Regions from separate parts of the Pelotomaculum schinkii genome, predicted to be linked through region 2. Evidence: riboswitches for the same ligand, from Rfam matches in the RefSeq annotation. Region 2 holds a riboswitch; the other holds the start of a gene.

Region 1 (7,992 bases), on a different contig from region 2:
GCCGCCGTGATTTCTTTAAATATTTGGGAGTAGGCGCAGCCGGAGCGACTTTATCCGGAGCGACTTTATTTGGAGGAGTCGGCGCAAAACCTGCTTTAGCTGGAGAAAATTTGCCTAGTTTTGAGTTGGGTACTTTTAAGTTAAAGAAAACCAAAGAAACTGCTTCTGGCTGTCCTTATTGCGGATGTGGTTGTAGTACTATTGTTTATTCAGAAAACGATAAGGTGGTTTTTATTGAAGGGGATCCTGATAGTCCTATTAATGAGGGGGCTTTATGTCCAAAAGGGGCAGCTCTTCCGGATATCCATAACTTTGTAAATAAAAAGCGTCAGCGTGTACTCAACCCGAATCGGTTAACGGAGGTTCTTTACCGTGCCCCCGGCAGCAACCAGTGGGAAGTAAAAGACTGGGATTGGGCTATGCCTGAAATCGCTAAAAGGGTAAAAAAGACCCGGGATGAACACTTTGAAGAAAAAGACGCTAATGGTGTCACGGTTAACCGCACCATGGCCATTTGCCAGATGGGCAGCGCAAATATTAACAACGAAGAAGACTATTTAATTAATAAGCTCATGCGGGGAGCCCTGGGTGTGGTTGATCTTGACCATTGCGCCCGTCTCTGACACGCCCCAACCGTAGCCGGTCTGGCTAATACTTTTGGTCGGGGAGTAATGACTAATAGTTTTACTGATTATAAGAATACAGACATATTTTTAATTATTGGATCCAACCCGGCCGAAGCTCACCCCATGGCCATGCGTCACATTGGCAAGGCCCTGGCAAAAGGAGCCAAAATGATTGTCGTTGACCCGAGGTTTACCAAAACAGCGGCCAAGGCAGATATTTACGTTCCTTTGCGTCCGGGGACAGACATTGCCTTTCTTTACGGTCTGATTAACTACGCCGTTGAAAATGATCTTTACCAACACGAGTACGTGCATAACTATACCAATGCTTCTTACTTAATCAGTCCCGATTATAATTTTGCGGATGGTGTTTTTTCCGGTTTAGAGGAAAAAGACGGCAAACTATCCTATAACACCGCCAGCTGGGCTTACCAAAAAGACGGCGATAATATTAAAAAAGACCCCACTTTGCAGGATCCCCGGTGCGTCTGGCAAATCATGAAAAAGCATGTTTCCCGCTATGACATCAAAACGGTCAGCAAAGTCACGGGAACCCCGGAAGATATTTTACAAAAAGCTTACGCTACTTATTGCGAGTCGGGAAAACCGGATGTGGCAGGCAATTTAATTTACGTACTGGGAATCACCCAGCACAGTTACGGAACTCAAAACACACGGGCAACTACCATGGTGCAGCTCTTGCTGGGCAATGTAGGCCTGCCCGGTGGCGGCCTTAACCCCCAGCGGGGGCAGTCAAATGTTCAGGGCGCCTGTGACGTGGGAATGCTGTGGAATAATATTACGGGCTATCTCAATGTCCCCGATGCGACAAAACATCCCACGTATAAGGACTACCTGGCGGTGGAAACGCCCAAGACGGGATACTGGTCCAACAAACCCAAGTTCCTGGCCAGCCTGCTCAAGGCCTGGTACGGGGAAAAAGCCGCCAAAGAAAATGACTTTTGCTATGACTGGCTGCCTAAATCAGACGGGAAAGACCATTCCCACATGTCTTCCTACGTCTCCCTGGCGGAAGGACATATTAAAGGCGTCTTTTGCTGGGCTGAAAATCCTTCCGTAGCCGGGCCGGATGCTTCTCACGAGGCCAAGGCCCTGGAAAACGCGGACTGGATGGTCTGTGTTGATTTATTTGAAAACGAAACAGCAGCTTTCTGGAAGCGTCCAGGAGTAAACCCGGCGGATATAAAAACTGAAGTTTTTGTGCTGCCGGGCGCTCTCATATACGAATCAGAAGGCACGAGAACAAACAGTTCACGCCATATTCAATGGCGCTGGAAGGCTGTTGAGCCGCCCGGACAGGCAAAAAGCAGTCTCTGGATTGCCGACCGGATATTTAAGGCTGTCCGCCAGGAATACCGTAGCGGCGGCAAATTTACCGATCCTATTTTAAACATGGTTTGGAATTATGATAAGCCGGGACAGGACGGGCCGGATATAGAAAAAATAGCGATTGAAATGAACGGTTATAATGTGGCGGACGGCCGGGTTTTAGGTACTTTCGGCGACCTGAAAGATGATGGTTCTACGGCCTGCGGTATATGGGTTTACGCCGGTTATTATTACGTTGACCCCAATGAGCAAGACCCGTTGTTAAAGATACCCGCTACCAAAAGGCATGGTACGGAGGATAAAAGCGGGCTTGGCGTATATCCGAAATGGACCTTTGCCTGGCCTGTGAATCGGCGCATTGTTTATAACCGTTGTTCGGCTGACCCGGCCGGACGGCCCTGGAAAAAGGATAAACCCTATATGGTCTGGGACGGAACAAAGTGGATTGCCAACGATGTTCCCGATTTCGGCATCACGGACGCGGCTACAAAAGCGCCGGTACCACCGGAAAAGACAGCCAATGCTCCTTTTATTATGCTTCCTGAAGGGCAGGCGCGCTTCTTTGTTCCTGCCGGCTTGAAAGAAGGTCCTATGCCGGAACACTACGAACCGGTGGAAAGCCCGGTAAAAAATTTAATTAGTAAGCAGCAAAACAATCCTATGGCTAAGAGATGGGGAGGCGAATTTGCTAAATTGGCCGAAACCGGCAGCAAAGAGTTCCCTTACGTGGCTACAACCGTCCATTACATTGAACATTATCAAACCGGGGTAAGAACCAGAAACAGCCCCATGCTGGTAGAATTGATGCCGGAACAATTTGCCACCATATCGCCGACTTTAGCCGGTAATTTGGGAATAAAACCTGGAGATGAGATAATTGTAAGCAGCGCCCGGGCGGAAATAAAAATGAAGGCCAATGTTTTACCGATTGTTAAACCCTTAATTGTAAACGGCAGTCCCATTGAAATTGTTTCCTTGCCATGGAGCTGGGGCTACATGGGATTATCCAAGGGAAGCATTGGGAACGATTTAACACCTTTTATCGGTGATGCTAACGTCGTTGTTCCGGAATACAAATCTTTTTTAGTTAACATTAGAAAAGCATAACTATTAGCTTAAGACTAACGAGCGGACCTAAATAACCTTAGTAATTAATCATGTTTTATGGTATCCTTAAAGCAACAGCCTGACTTTTGCAGGAAAGACAAAGAAAAAAACAGCGTAACCACTTGAAACATAGCGGTTGGCGCTGTTTTTGTTTTGTCATAACTTCATTGTGGAAATCAGCCTTTTTTCACATCACCTAAAATATTTTTAATAATAAATGCTTCATGGCCTCCGGTGTAAGAGGGGGTACCGACGTTTTAGGAGCTTTTTTCACAGGAAGGGAGATGACTTTCTGGAAATGGAGTATACCTTCAGGTTCCCCGTATTGGGCATAGCGGAAAAAGGAGCCATTGAGCCGCCGATTAGTTGCCGTAATGGGTGATATTACATAGAGATAATCATAATTAGAGGGAAAATATTAGGGTTAGGAAATAGCATAAGTCGGTAATACTGAACACTTCCCGTCAACAGCTGAAAATGCCCGAAAGGCCCTCCACAGAACTCGAAATCGAGTAGACCGTGATGAGCGGTCTCGTGGGTTCGAATCCCACCCTCTCCGCCATATTGCGTAGCAGCAGGGGGGGAACCAGGAGCTATTTTTCGTGTTCCCGGAGATGAGCTGCTTATTGAATCCACAGGCCAGCTCATCTCCCTGCAGGATATTAATCTAAGCGAAGTATTATTATGAGCAACTAAAATGAATACACTTCCCCCCATTATAATTTTTGGCGTCCAGCCTGAGGTTATCGGTTACCAAACTGAGCTGTCACCAACCCTTCAAAATACACTCCACCGTTTGATCCAACTTATCAAAAAGGAAATATTAAAAATTTTTACATAAAAAATATTTTATATTATTGTAATTTAGAAGGAATTTTAAATATTTAGTGGAAAATTATCATTATATTTCTCCGAGCCAGGTTATAACCTAAGCAATTGGTATGGTTTACCGGCCGTTAGGGTTCACCGGGAAACTGTTGAGCCTCCCATTGTGGAAAGGAGATCTCTTAAGCAAAGATAAAACTTTGTCCTTTTCACATTGGACAAAGTTTTACCTTTCCTTTTAAAGATATTGATATGATATAGCTTTGTTATAAGTAATGTTTTTTGAAAAATATCATTATGTTCTCCGAGCCAGGTACAACCTAAGCAATTGGTATGGTTTGCTGGCCGTTAGGGTCCATCGGGAAACTGTTGGGCCTCCCATTGTGGAAAGGAGATCTCGTAAGCAAAGGTAGAACTTTGTTCTTTTCACATTGGACAAAGTTTTACCTTTCCTTTTAGAGGCATTTAATGATTCTTAATCATTTAAAATATCGATACTGGAGTTCCAGCCATAAGGAGTCCTCTTTCGTGAAACGATGCGTTAAATTTGGCAGCTCAGATGCGGCCAAATATGAGACTGGTTTCCAAGTAACCGGTTAAAGGGGGTGCATAGAGACACATAACTTACCGGGACTTTATTAATTCATTTACAGGGAGGGATAAGGACTTGAGTTTAACCAGGCGTGAATTTATTAAGCTATGTATGAGCTCTGCGGTGGGGGCAAGCCTGCTCACAATTGTCGGACCTGATCTTGAGAAAACACTGGCTCTGGCAGCCGAAGGCAAACCGCCGGTGATCTGGCTGCAGGGGGCCAGCTGTACCGGATGTTCCGTATCTTTGTTAAACAGCGTTGACCCCGCAATTGAAAAAGTACTTCTCGATATTATCAGCTTAAAATATCACCCGAATATTTCTGCCGGGTCCGGCCACCTCATCGCTGAGATCCTGGACGAAGCCGCCACCAAATACAAGGATCAGTTTATACTGGTTGTTGAAGGCGCCATCCCCCTTAACAACGACGGTGTTTATTGTACCATCGCTGAAAAGGACGGGCGGGAAATAACCATGCTGCACGCGGTAAATGTACTGGGCAAAGCGGCCAAGGCCGTGATTGCCGCCGGCCAGTGCGCATCATACGGAGGTATTCCCGGCGCAGCCCCCAATCCCACCGGAGTCGTGGGAGTAAATAAGATCGTTGACGAAAAAAAGGTGATCAATATCTCCCTGTGCCCGATGCAGCCGGACCATTTCCTGGGCACCGTGGTATATATATTGACATACGGCGAGATCCCGGAACTGGACCGGTATGGACGGCCCAAGATGTTTTTCCCGAAACCAATACATGAAAGCTGCTTAAGGCGTGAACATTTTGACGCAGGCAGGTTCGCGCGTTTCATCGGAGATGAGGGCTGCCTGGCCCTGTTGGGCTGCAAGGGCTTTGTGGCTATGTCCGACTGCCCCACCCGCGGCTGGAACAACAACGTCAACTGGTGTGTTAAGGCCGGCGCCCCTTGCTATGCCTGCTCGGAACCGACATTCCCCGATATGTCCTCACCAATTTACGGCGTTTATCCCTTAACGAACAAAACAGCGGCTGCTGCAGCCTATTTGAATCCCCAGAAAACAGAGTTTTTGGAAAAGAACAGAGCTAGCAGAAAACTTGCTGAGTGAGGTGAAATGAAGCAGTGGTACAACGTATTATTATTGATCCGGTAACCCGGATAGAAGGGCACCTGAAAATTGAAGCAGAGATTGAAAACGGCCGGGTCATTGACGCCAAGTCGAGCGGCACTCTATTCCGCGGTCTGGAAATAATCGCCAGAGGGCGGGATCCCCGCGACGCCTGCCACCTGGTCCAGCGGATCTGCGGCGTCTGCCCCATCGCGCACGGCACCGCCTCCATCTTGTGCCTGGACGACGCCTTTAACGTCACCCCGCCTGCCAACGGCAGGATTTTGCGCAACTTGATTCAAGGCTCAAACTACCTGATGTCACACATCCTGCACTTTTACCATCTGACCGCCCTTGATTACGTTAAGGGTCCGGATACCGCCCCTTTCATCCCCCGGTATGAGGGTGACTACCGGCTGCCCAAGGAAATCAACGACAAAGCCGTGGAGCACTATATCCAGGCTTTGGACATCCGCAAAAAGGCGCATGAAATGGGCGCCGTATTCGGGGCCAAAATGCCGCACGTTACCGCCTACACGGCAGGCGGGGTAACGGAAACCGTCACGCCGGAGAAAATTACTCAGTTCAAGGCTTACCTCGTGGAAATAACTTCCTTTATCAACGACGTATATGTCCCGGATGTCCTGGCTGTAGCAGGCGCATATGACGATTGGTTCACCATCGGAGCAGGCTGCAAAAACCTGCTGGCCTACGGCGCTTTCCGGTTAACCGACCAGTTGGACCCGGATGGACAACAACAGCTTTTCAGGCGCGGTATCTACACCAAAGGCCAGTACGCGCCCATGGACCCTAAAAAGATTACCGAGGAAGTTAAATATTCCTGGTACGACGACAAATCGACCGGCAAATACCCCGGGGATGGCGCGACCGTACCGGCGCCGGGCAAAAAAGACGCCTATTCCTGGCTCAAAGCGCCGCGTTATGACGGCATGCCCTATGAAGTCGGCCCATTGTCGCGGCAGGTCGTTAACAAACAGAAAGACGTTATGGAGTTGGGAGATAAAGCGTTTTCAGTTTTGGGCAGGCACTTCGCCCGCGCCCTGGAAACAGCCCAGGTGGCAGCGGCCATGGTGGAATGGCTTGACCAGTTGGCGCCGGGCCAACCCTGTTATGAACCCTTCGATATTCCCAAGGAAGGGTCGGGCATGGGTCTGCACGAGGCGTCCCGCGGCGCCCTGGGGCACTGGATTACCATCAAAGATTACAAAATTGAGAACTACCAGGCTGTGGTGCCTACAACCTGGAACTGCGGCCCGCGGGACGACCGCGGCCAGCGCGGTCCGGTCGAGGAGGCCCTGGTGGGAACACAGGTGAAAGATCCGCATAACCCGATTGAACTGGCGCGTATCGTCCGGGCCTTTGACCCATGCATTGCCTGCGCGGTCCATGTACTGGAAATCAAGGGTGTTTCCAAAGAACCGATGAGCTTTATCGTCTAATTACCATGTATTAAGTCCGAGCGGAAATAGGAGGTGCAAAGATGTCCAATGGCGTTTTGGTAGACATTAGCAAATGCATCGGCTGCCGGAGCTGTGTGACAGCCTGCAAGACATGGAATGACCTGCCCGTTAAAACGTCCCAAAATACAAATCAGTGGGACGCCCCCGTCGATCTCGATTCCGATACCTGGACCAGGATTAGCTGCCACATTGTCGGCGAGGGGAACCAGCGCAAGTGGCGGTTTGTCAAAAGGCAGTGCATGCACTGCAACGAGCCGGCCTGCGAGTCCGCCTGCTTTACCCATTCCTTCGAAAAGACCGAGGAAGGCGCGGTTATTTATAAACCCACCGAATTGGACAAGGATTACTGCGTGGGTTGCCGCTACTGCATGATTGCGTGTCCCTTCAACATACCCAAGTTCCAGTATGAAAAAACGTTCCCGTACGTCCAAAAATGCCGTTTTTGCTACGACCGCCTGCTGGAGAACGAACGGCCCGCCTGTATCACCGCCTGCCCCACCGGCGCCTTGAAGTACGGCAACCAGGAAGAGCTCCTTGCCGAGGCCAGGCAGAGAATAAACAGCAATCCCGGCTATGTCAATCAAATCTACGGGGAAAAGGAATACGGCGGCACATCCTGGATGTATATTTCAGACGTACCGTTTGAACAGCTTGGTTTCCGCACCAATGCAACGCAAAAATCGATACCATCTTATACCTGGGATGTGCTCAAGTGGACTCCCTATATTTTTGTCGGCTGGGGCGCCCTGCTTACGGCAATGAGATTCTTCACCAAGCCGAAAGAAGAGGGGCATAATGAAGCCGAAATGTACGCTCCCGTCGATCCCAAGGAATAAAAACTATTTTTAGATACTGGAGGTGAGAATAGGTGTACGGAAGAAACTGGAGTTTTAGAATTACATGGTTTAGAATACTGCTCATACTATTTGTA
Region 2 (7,992 bases):
CACAGGATTGTATTCTTCTACTGTATTTGAATACCCGCTACTGCTATAACCGCCTAGGGCATAGATTTTCCCGTTTACTGCCGCCGCAGCTAAACGATATCTTGGTGTGGACAGACCTACTTTTGCCACCCAGGTATCTGTTGCAGGGTTATATTCTTCTACTGTATTTAAACACCAGTTATTGCTAAAACCGCCTATAACATAGACCTTTCCATTTTCCGCTGCCGCTGCCAATTCTCCTCTTGGTGTGGGCATGGATGCCCTAATTTGATAACAACTTCCTTTTGTCAGCGAATAAACTTTTTTGCTCCATCCACCCGTTGTAGCATTATACTTTACCCTGATCCTGTATATATGCGTAACATCGGTTACCAAGCCGCTGTGTATATAAGCGGTGCTTGCGCCATTGTCAATGACCGCGCCGTCGATCTCAATGTCGTACCCGATTGCGTCGGGCACAGGGTCCCACGATACTGTGATGGTGGAGGAATCAATTGAAGTTGCTTTAAAGTTATTTGGCACATTTGAGATTAAAAGCGTATATGGCCCTGTTCCGTCAGAATATTCCCTTGTTTTTATATAATACGTTTGGCCGGCCTGAAGACTAACTATAATCCTGAAGTTGTAATTGTCTCCACTATCATCATCATATTTAATAAAATTTTGATTGCTATCATACAATTCCCCGATTGTATCTATTGAACCTAGACTTTCAATAATATATGAACCACTCACTGCCGGAGTGAAATTGAAGCAATCAACATCATTAGCGTAGTCAATCCATCCTTGAACTGTTGAGCCAATATCAATTGCTGTTGAATCTGCAAAGTCATTGCCATAGTCGTCAGTTCCTAATACTAGTTCTTCTACTGCATTTAATATATTATAATCGTTTGCTCCTCCGATTGCATAAATCCGGTTGCCCGCAGCCGCTGCCGCCAGTAAATGTCTGGGTGTTGGCATACTTGCTGTTGTTCTCCACGTATTTGTTGCTGGGGTATACTCTTCTACCACGTTCCGGCTATTATCATCGTAGAAGTATCGTCCTCCCATTGCATAAATTTTTCCGTTTGCAGCGGCCGCCGACAGTCCGAATCTCGGCATCGGCATACCTGTTTTTGCCGTCCACGTGTTTGTTGCGGGATTATATTCTTCCACTGTATTTAAGCTGTTATAACCGGTATCATTAAAACCGCCTATAGCGTAAATCTTCCCATTGACAGCCGTCACCGCCAAATAATTTCTTGCTGTAGGCATACTTGCTTTCGCCGTCCAGGTATTTGTGGCAGGATTATATTCTTCTACTGCATTTAATAATCCGCTGTTATTTCCACCTATCGCATAGATCTTCCCATCTACCGCTGCCGCTGCTAACAAAAACCTTGATGTGGGCATACTTGCTTTTACCGCCCAGGTATTTGTTGCCGGATCATATTCCTCTACTGTATTTAACTTGCCGTTATAATTACCGCCGCCTATGGCATATATCTTCCCGTTTACTGCTGCAGCAGCTAAGCCGTCCCTTGGTGTAGGCATGCTTGCTTTTGTAGTCCAGGTATTTGTCGCAGGATCGTATTCTTCTACTGTATTTAAATAGCCGCTACTGCCTTCGCCGCCTATTGCATATATCTTCCCGTTAACCTCTGCTGCTGCCAAACGAAATCTTGGCGTAGGCATGCTCGCCTTAATATTCCAGATCTCTCCGGAGTACAGGCTGTATTCGCCAGCGGTCTGATAAATTGTATCCGAGACGGTAGGATTGCCATAAGCAAGCTCTTTATCTATGGTTTCGCCATATACTGAATCAGTTACTGAAATGTCCTCGTATACTGAATCACTGACTGATATGTCGTTATTATCTTCTCTGATTAACGTTTCACTCTTTTCCGGAATGGCAGTTGATGCCGCGCTGCCGCAGTTGATCTTGTTCCCATCGCTTACTTGATTGAGCAGACTGGGCAGTTTATCGGAGGTTTGTATTATTATCTGTTTGAGCCCCTCCGCAGCGGCATTTTTGCATGCTCCCAGTATCAGCGCGGCTTCGGCTGATACAAAGGCGGCTGACTGGGATGTCCCGCTGCTCATACCATGCCTGTCGCCGGGTGTGGCGCTGACGATATTCTCACCCTGAGCTGAGACATCTACCGATGTCTCACCATAGTTTGAATAGCCTGATAAATTTCCGTCTTTGTTGATGGAGGCGACTGTGATAATGTTATTCTCGCCGTATGACGCCGGGTAAACCGGACTGGTGTCGATATCGGCATTGCTGTTGCCTGCCGCGCATACGAAGAGCATGGTGGAATTTGCAATGGCTTCTTTTAAGGCCGGGTTGTCGAAGCTTGTCCCCCAGCTGCAGTTTGCGATTTTTGCGCCGTTTTTTTCAGCGTACTCAATGGCTTCAATGATGTCGCTGGTATAGGCCGTACCGTTTTTAAATACTTTCAACGGCAATATCTTTGCTTCAGGCGCTGCCCCGGCAATGATACCCGCGAGATGTGTCCCGTGCCATTCGTCGTATTCCCGGCCATGCCTGTGTACTTCGTTGTTATCGTCACTGAAGTTCCAGCCGTTTGTGTCGTCGATGTAGCCGTTGCCGTCGTCATCGGTCCCATTGCCGGGCGTTTCGCTTTTGTTTGTCCAAATTCTCTGCGATAACTCCTTATGGGTGATGTCTATTCCTGTATCCAATATGGCGACTATGGCTCCCTCTCCCTGGGATTTTCCCCAGGCGGCTTTTATATTGACGTCAGCCATGTTCACCGGCGTTCCGGCATTGGCTGTATTTTTCTGCGCTTCTTTTTTTGCTTGGTAGGTTGTTAGCCATTGTTCTACCATCGGGTCATTGGGCGGAAGTCCTTGCAGGAATTCCGGCAAGTTTTCTTCTCCCGGCCGGGCGCTAGCTTGTCCAGCTTGATTGTCCGGACTCTCATCCTGTTGCACTGCATCAGTTATGTCCTGCTCGTTTTGCTGTGCATCTATTTCCGCATCCAGCGATGCTGCCGTCAGCTCATAATCAGGCTGAATGTATTCAATTTCGCTTTCTGCATTTTTACTTTTTACTTTCGCTATGAAATCTTCTTTCCTCATCTTTGTTTTTGTCGTTATGACATTAAAGCTTTTAAACTTGCTGTTGTTGATATTTCTTATTTCTTTCAAATCTTGACCTAAAGAAACGGCCAGACTGCCCTTGCTTTTGCCGCTTTTGTATTTAACGATAAAGCGGTCGGTTTTATACTCGTTCAGATCTAACGGGCAAAGAGGGTCAAACTGCATTTGCGCGTAAACTTCATCGGCAACATCTTGGTCTAAATTGCCATTCTCGTCCCTGCCGGCATATACATCTTCTTGTATGCTTGGAGCGCCGGTTTCATTGCTTTTTTGGTTCTTTTCATTTATGCCGTTATAATTTGCATTGACCGATAACGGCAGAGACGTTGTTGTAAGAGTTAGAGACAGTGCCAGAAACAAAGAAAGAACCATCTTCATTACTGCTTTTTTCAACTTTTCTCCCCCTAAAAAAATATTAGTAGACCACATGCTTTTTGGGTAATAAACCCTATATCGCATTAATAAAACCTTGCTTTGGAGCCGTTAGACACCTCCGCCGGCTGTATTGCGCTTTTTCGATTTATTTTATTAAAATGATGGTTTTGGAATAAAGAATAAGCCCTTCATTGCGAAATAAATTGCAATGAAGGGCTTTATAAACCCCAACATATACTATCCTTTCCACAATGGGAGGTACGACCGTTTCCGGTACGCACCCTGCCGGTCAAGTTACCCTAGCCAACATGGCCATAGGTAAAATGACTTCGGATAATGTTTATCATTTGGGCGTTATAAAACAATCTGTCACCATTAATGGTAATAACAGGCATATTAAATTGCAAGAGCAAATAATGTTACAATTTGTCATTTAAGCCAATGGCTTACTAATAAGAACTGCCGGCATTGTTGCCGGCTAAATGGGAGCAGTCGTTGAAAAGCGTAAGAATTCCGTACTCCCAACCGGTGAAGTCAAGGATACTCAAAGACCCGTTATGAAGTCCCAGCCGCCAGTATTTACCCAAATCCATTTCCAGAACGCTGCCCACGATGCTTCTGATTGGACCCCCGTGGGACACTACCGCTATCCGGCCGTCGCTGTGCCGCGCTATAATCTCCTTGATGGCGTTAACGGACCTTTCAATCAATTCATTGTAGGTTTCACCGCCCGGGATCCTGATTGAAAACGGGTTTTCCCACCATTGTTCTATTTCACCGGCAAAAAGCTCTTTTATTTCTGCAATGGTTAACCCTTCCCAGGCTCCAAAATTCAGCTCTCTTAGTGCGGGGACAGTCACAATGGACATGCCGTGCCGGCTGGAGATAATTGTTGCTGTTTCACGCGCTCTGACCAGGTCGCTGGCATAAAACGCGTCAAGCTTCAGTGCCGCCAGCCGTTTACCCAGGCTAACCGCCTGCCGGCGGCCACGCTCCGACAACGGTATGTCGGTCACTCCCTGGAACTTCATGGTGTTATTCCACTCTGTTTCCCCATGTCTGATTAAGTACACACGGCAGCTCATTTATTCTCTCCCTGTACTATTGCTTTAAGAGCCAGCAACAGCTTCTCGTTTTCCGGGCGAGTTTTTACTGCCAGTCGCAAAAAACGACCGGCCAGCCCGTTAAAATCAGAGCATTCCCTGACCAGCACCCCCTGCCTGCCCAGCAGTTCGGTTAATTCAAATGAAGTGAACCCGCTGCCGGCAACATCTGCCAGGATAAAATTAGCGGCTGCGGGCAGTGGTTGAACACCGGGCAGTGAGGCAAGCTGTCCGAAAAGAAATTTCTTTTCACAGTTCACTATTCGGCAGGTATCCCGCATGTGTTGGTAATCCATCAAGCCGGCTACGCCGGCAACCTGGGCCAGTACATTAACATTCCAGGGGTCCCTGGCGGCGCTCATGCGGGACAGCAGTTCCCCGGGCCCGGCTATCGCCCCCAAGCGCAGACCGGGGATGCCAAAGAATTTGGTCATGGAGTAAAGGACCGCCAGGTTGGGTTGTTGTCCGGCCATTTTGATAACAGAAAAAAGCTCCCGCCTGGGGACAAAATCCATAAACGCTTCATCTATGAGGACCATAACACCGTGCAAACACGCTTTTTCAAGAATGGTCAGGATTGTTTTGCGGCCGGTTAACCGCCCGGTGGGGTTATTGGGGTTGCACAGAAAAAGGAGGTCTGCGTCAGGCAATGAGGCGATGATCTCGTCAACCGGAAGCCTGAAGCCGTTTTCTTCGGGCATGGGCAGTTCAAGCACTTCACCCCCCTGGCACAAGACCGCAAGGGCATATTCACAAAAAGTCGGTACCGGGATAAGCGCCCTCCTGCACCTCAGCACGCGGACTAGCAGGTAAACCAGTTCAGCTGCCCCGTTACCCATCAGCAGCCTTTCTTCTTTTATCCCCAGATATTTTGCCAGTTCAGACTTGAGTTCAGTGCAGTCCGGATCCGGGTAGGCGGAAATCAGGTCAAGGTTTTTCGATATGGCTGAAAGCGCCTTGCGGGAGGGTCCAAGAGGATTGATATTGGCGCTGAAATCCGTAATGTCTTTGACCGGCAGACCGTACTTACGGGCGGCTTTATTCAGGTTTCCGCCGTGTGTGTGTTCCAGAGGCAACTTGCATGACTCCTTTCAAAATGAAACAAGCGCCTGTATATTGGCAGCTAGAAAACAGAATGAAAGCCGCAGGTCCACCGGAGTATGGGGTAAGCTGCCAGGAGCAGGACCACCTCAAGCAGTTCATTGATAAACCCGTAGGTGTCACCGGTTAACCCGCCCAACTCCTTGACAATCTTTTTGCCTGCCAACCAGGCGGCAAAAGCCGCCAGCGCCACCAGCCAGGCCCCCTGCAGCCCTAGAATCAATGCGACCGCAACAGCGGTAATAATGGTTGAGCCTGCCAGCTCCCTGCTGCCTGACTGTACGGCATAAACTTTTCCGAGCCCATCCGGTCTGGCATAAGGAAAGGCTATAACAGCAATGGCCATGCCCCACCTGCTTATCGCAGGAAGGACCAGCAGGACTTTAAATAAAACACCGTCCGGAAGCTCGAGCAAGAGGTTGTATTTCAATAACAGCAGGCATATTACTCCGATAACGCCAAAAGCTCCTACCCTGCTGTCCCGCATAATCTCAAGCTTTCTTTCCCGCGGCCGCCCGCTAAAAAGGCCGTCAACACTGTCCATAAAGCCGTCCAGGTGCATGCCGCCGGTCAGGACAACCATACCAACGACAATCAGTGCAGCCTTGATCCCCGCAGGGAATAAAAATCCTGCCCCCCATGCCAGAGAGGCCAACAGGCCTCCTAAAAACAATCCCACGGCAGGGAAATAAAGGGTGGACCGGCCGCAAGCTTTTTCGTCAAAATCTACATTTGGCAGGGGCAGTCTTGTTAACTGATAAAAAGCTAAAAGGATACTTTTCAAAACGGCCTCCCGGTTTGAAGGGGTATTATTTGAAGGTACTATTCAGGGGGTAGTTGTCCAAACGGGCACCATTTATCACAAAAATATACTATAAAGGATTTCTACAGATACTGTTGCTGAATTCCCCTGGAACCAGCCATGTTTTTCAATCATCTAATACCAATGAAAATGTACACTGGGAAGTGACAATGGGGAGACATATGTCACGTCATCTGCCTCACTTGTCTCAAGAATGTTGCTCGAAAAGGCTCGACTTGCGGGCTTGGGGTTATCCGGAGCGAGCGGAGCACCTGGGTGCGTTCCTTAGCGCGTGCGTGGCTTGCATTAAATCTTGAATAGCGCGTAACTACCGGGTGGCTGTCTGTATATGCGGTCGGTATGACGCTCTTGTTTCACAAATGTAGAATTGCAAAGAGAGCGGAGGATAACCCCAAGACCACTACCCCAAAGGCTTTTCGAGATCTAGTTAACAATGATCCTTATTTAACTACCAGGAGTTCTTATATTTTTCACAGCTCTCGATCAGTCTTCTGGCCGTATCTGGACAGCCGGCAAAATGCAGATGAACGTAGGATGCCAGAATATTCGCAGTTATTACTCCGTCCTGCCAGGCAGTTTGCTCTCCCCATTTGGCCAGCCGGTAGGCTCTTTGATATTCCCGTCCAAGCTCCAACGTCGAATAGTGAAACTCATGGCCGCGCAAAGAAACGCCCCGGCTGCATATGATGTTGTCATCCAGGGCTTTAGCGGTGACGTAACCAAGACCTGCCCGCTTTTGCCCCATCCTGCAGCAGCCGTCAATAAGGCCTGCCGCGGGGTACTTGCGGTTGTTAAAGTCCACAATGGATGTGGTCAGGTACATTAAGCCGCCGCACTCAGCATATACGGGCATGCCGGAGGTGACCGCGGCTTTCAGGTCTTTCTGGAAGAGGGTGTTGCGGGACAGTTCTTCAAGAAACATTTCCGGGAAGCCTCCCCCTATATAGAGGCCATGCAGGTCGGCAGGCAGTCCTTGCCCGCTCAGTGGACTGCACGGCGCCAGTTCAGCGCCAAATGCTGTGAGCAGGTCAAGGGCGTCCTGGTAATAAAAATTAAAACCCCGATCCTGCACCAGACCCAGCCTTACCCGGCGCTCTCCAGGCATATCCGGGAAAACACGCCTGCCAGGTTTCGGCAAGTTTACTGTTTCCCCCGCCAGGGCGATTAGATGTGCAAAATCGATCCCTTCCTCCACAGCTTGCTGCATTGCTGTCAAGTGTTCCGGCAATCTTGATTTTTCCGTGGTTGGCAAAAGCCCCAGGTGTCTTTCCGGGAGCTGAATATCCGGTTGACGGTAAACATAGCCGACAACAGGGATCCGACAGTTAGACTCGATTGCTTCTTTTAATATCCGGTAGTGCCTCAGGCTGGATACGCGGTTAAGGATGACGCCACGGATGTTGACAGCGGGGTCCATCTGTTGATAGCCCAAAACAACCGCGGCGGCGCTGCGCGCCATGGAACGGGCGTCAAGGACCA

The links. A riboswitch is a leader RNA that binds a small molecule or an ion and turns the genes downstream of it on or off. The one in region 2 is predicted to bind molybdenum cofactor.
Region 1: it holds a riboswitch for molybdenum cofactor, as region 2 does, so the genes downstream of both, Psch_RS11130 (hydrogenase small subunit) here and Psch_RS01695 (Kelch repeat-containing protein) in region 2, are expected to answer to the same signal.

Annotation. Positions count from the first base shown of each region.
Region 1 covers NZ_QFGA01000002.1:26,974-34,965, forward strand. The annotation lists gene fdnG (formate dehydrogenase-N subunit alpha) at 1-3,083, shown strand, start outside; molybdenum cofactor riboswitch at 3,981-4,101, shown strand; molybdenum cofactor riboswitch at 4,199-4,318, shown strand; gene Psch_RS11130 (hydrogenase small subunit) at 4,576-5,580, shown strand; gene Psch_RS11135 (nickel-dependent hydrogenase large subunit) at 5,595-7,040, shown strand; gene Psch_RS11140 (4Fe-4S dicluster domain-containing protein) at 7,082-7,897, shown strand; gene nrfD (NrfD/PsrC family molybdoenzyme membrane anchor subunit) at 7,930-7,992, shown strand, end outside.
Region 2 covers NZ_QFGA01000001.1:329,628-337,619, reverse strand. The annotation lists gene Psch_RS01695 (Kelch repeat-containing protein) at 1-3,504, opposite strand, end outside; molybdenum cofactor riboswitch at 3,710-3,833, opposite strand; gene cobC (alpha-ribazole phosphatase) at 3,936-4,571, opposite strand; gene cobD (threonine-phosphate decarboxylase CobD) at 4,568-5,665, opposite strand; gene cobS (adenosylcobinamide-GDP ribazoletransferase) at 5,713-6,474, opposite strand; gene Psch_RS01675 (cobyrinic acid a,c-diamide synthase CobB) at 6,962-7,992, opposite strand, start outside.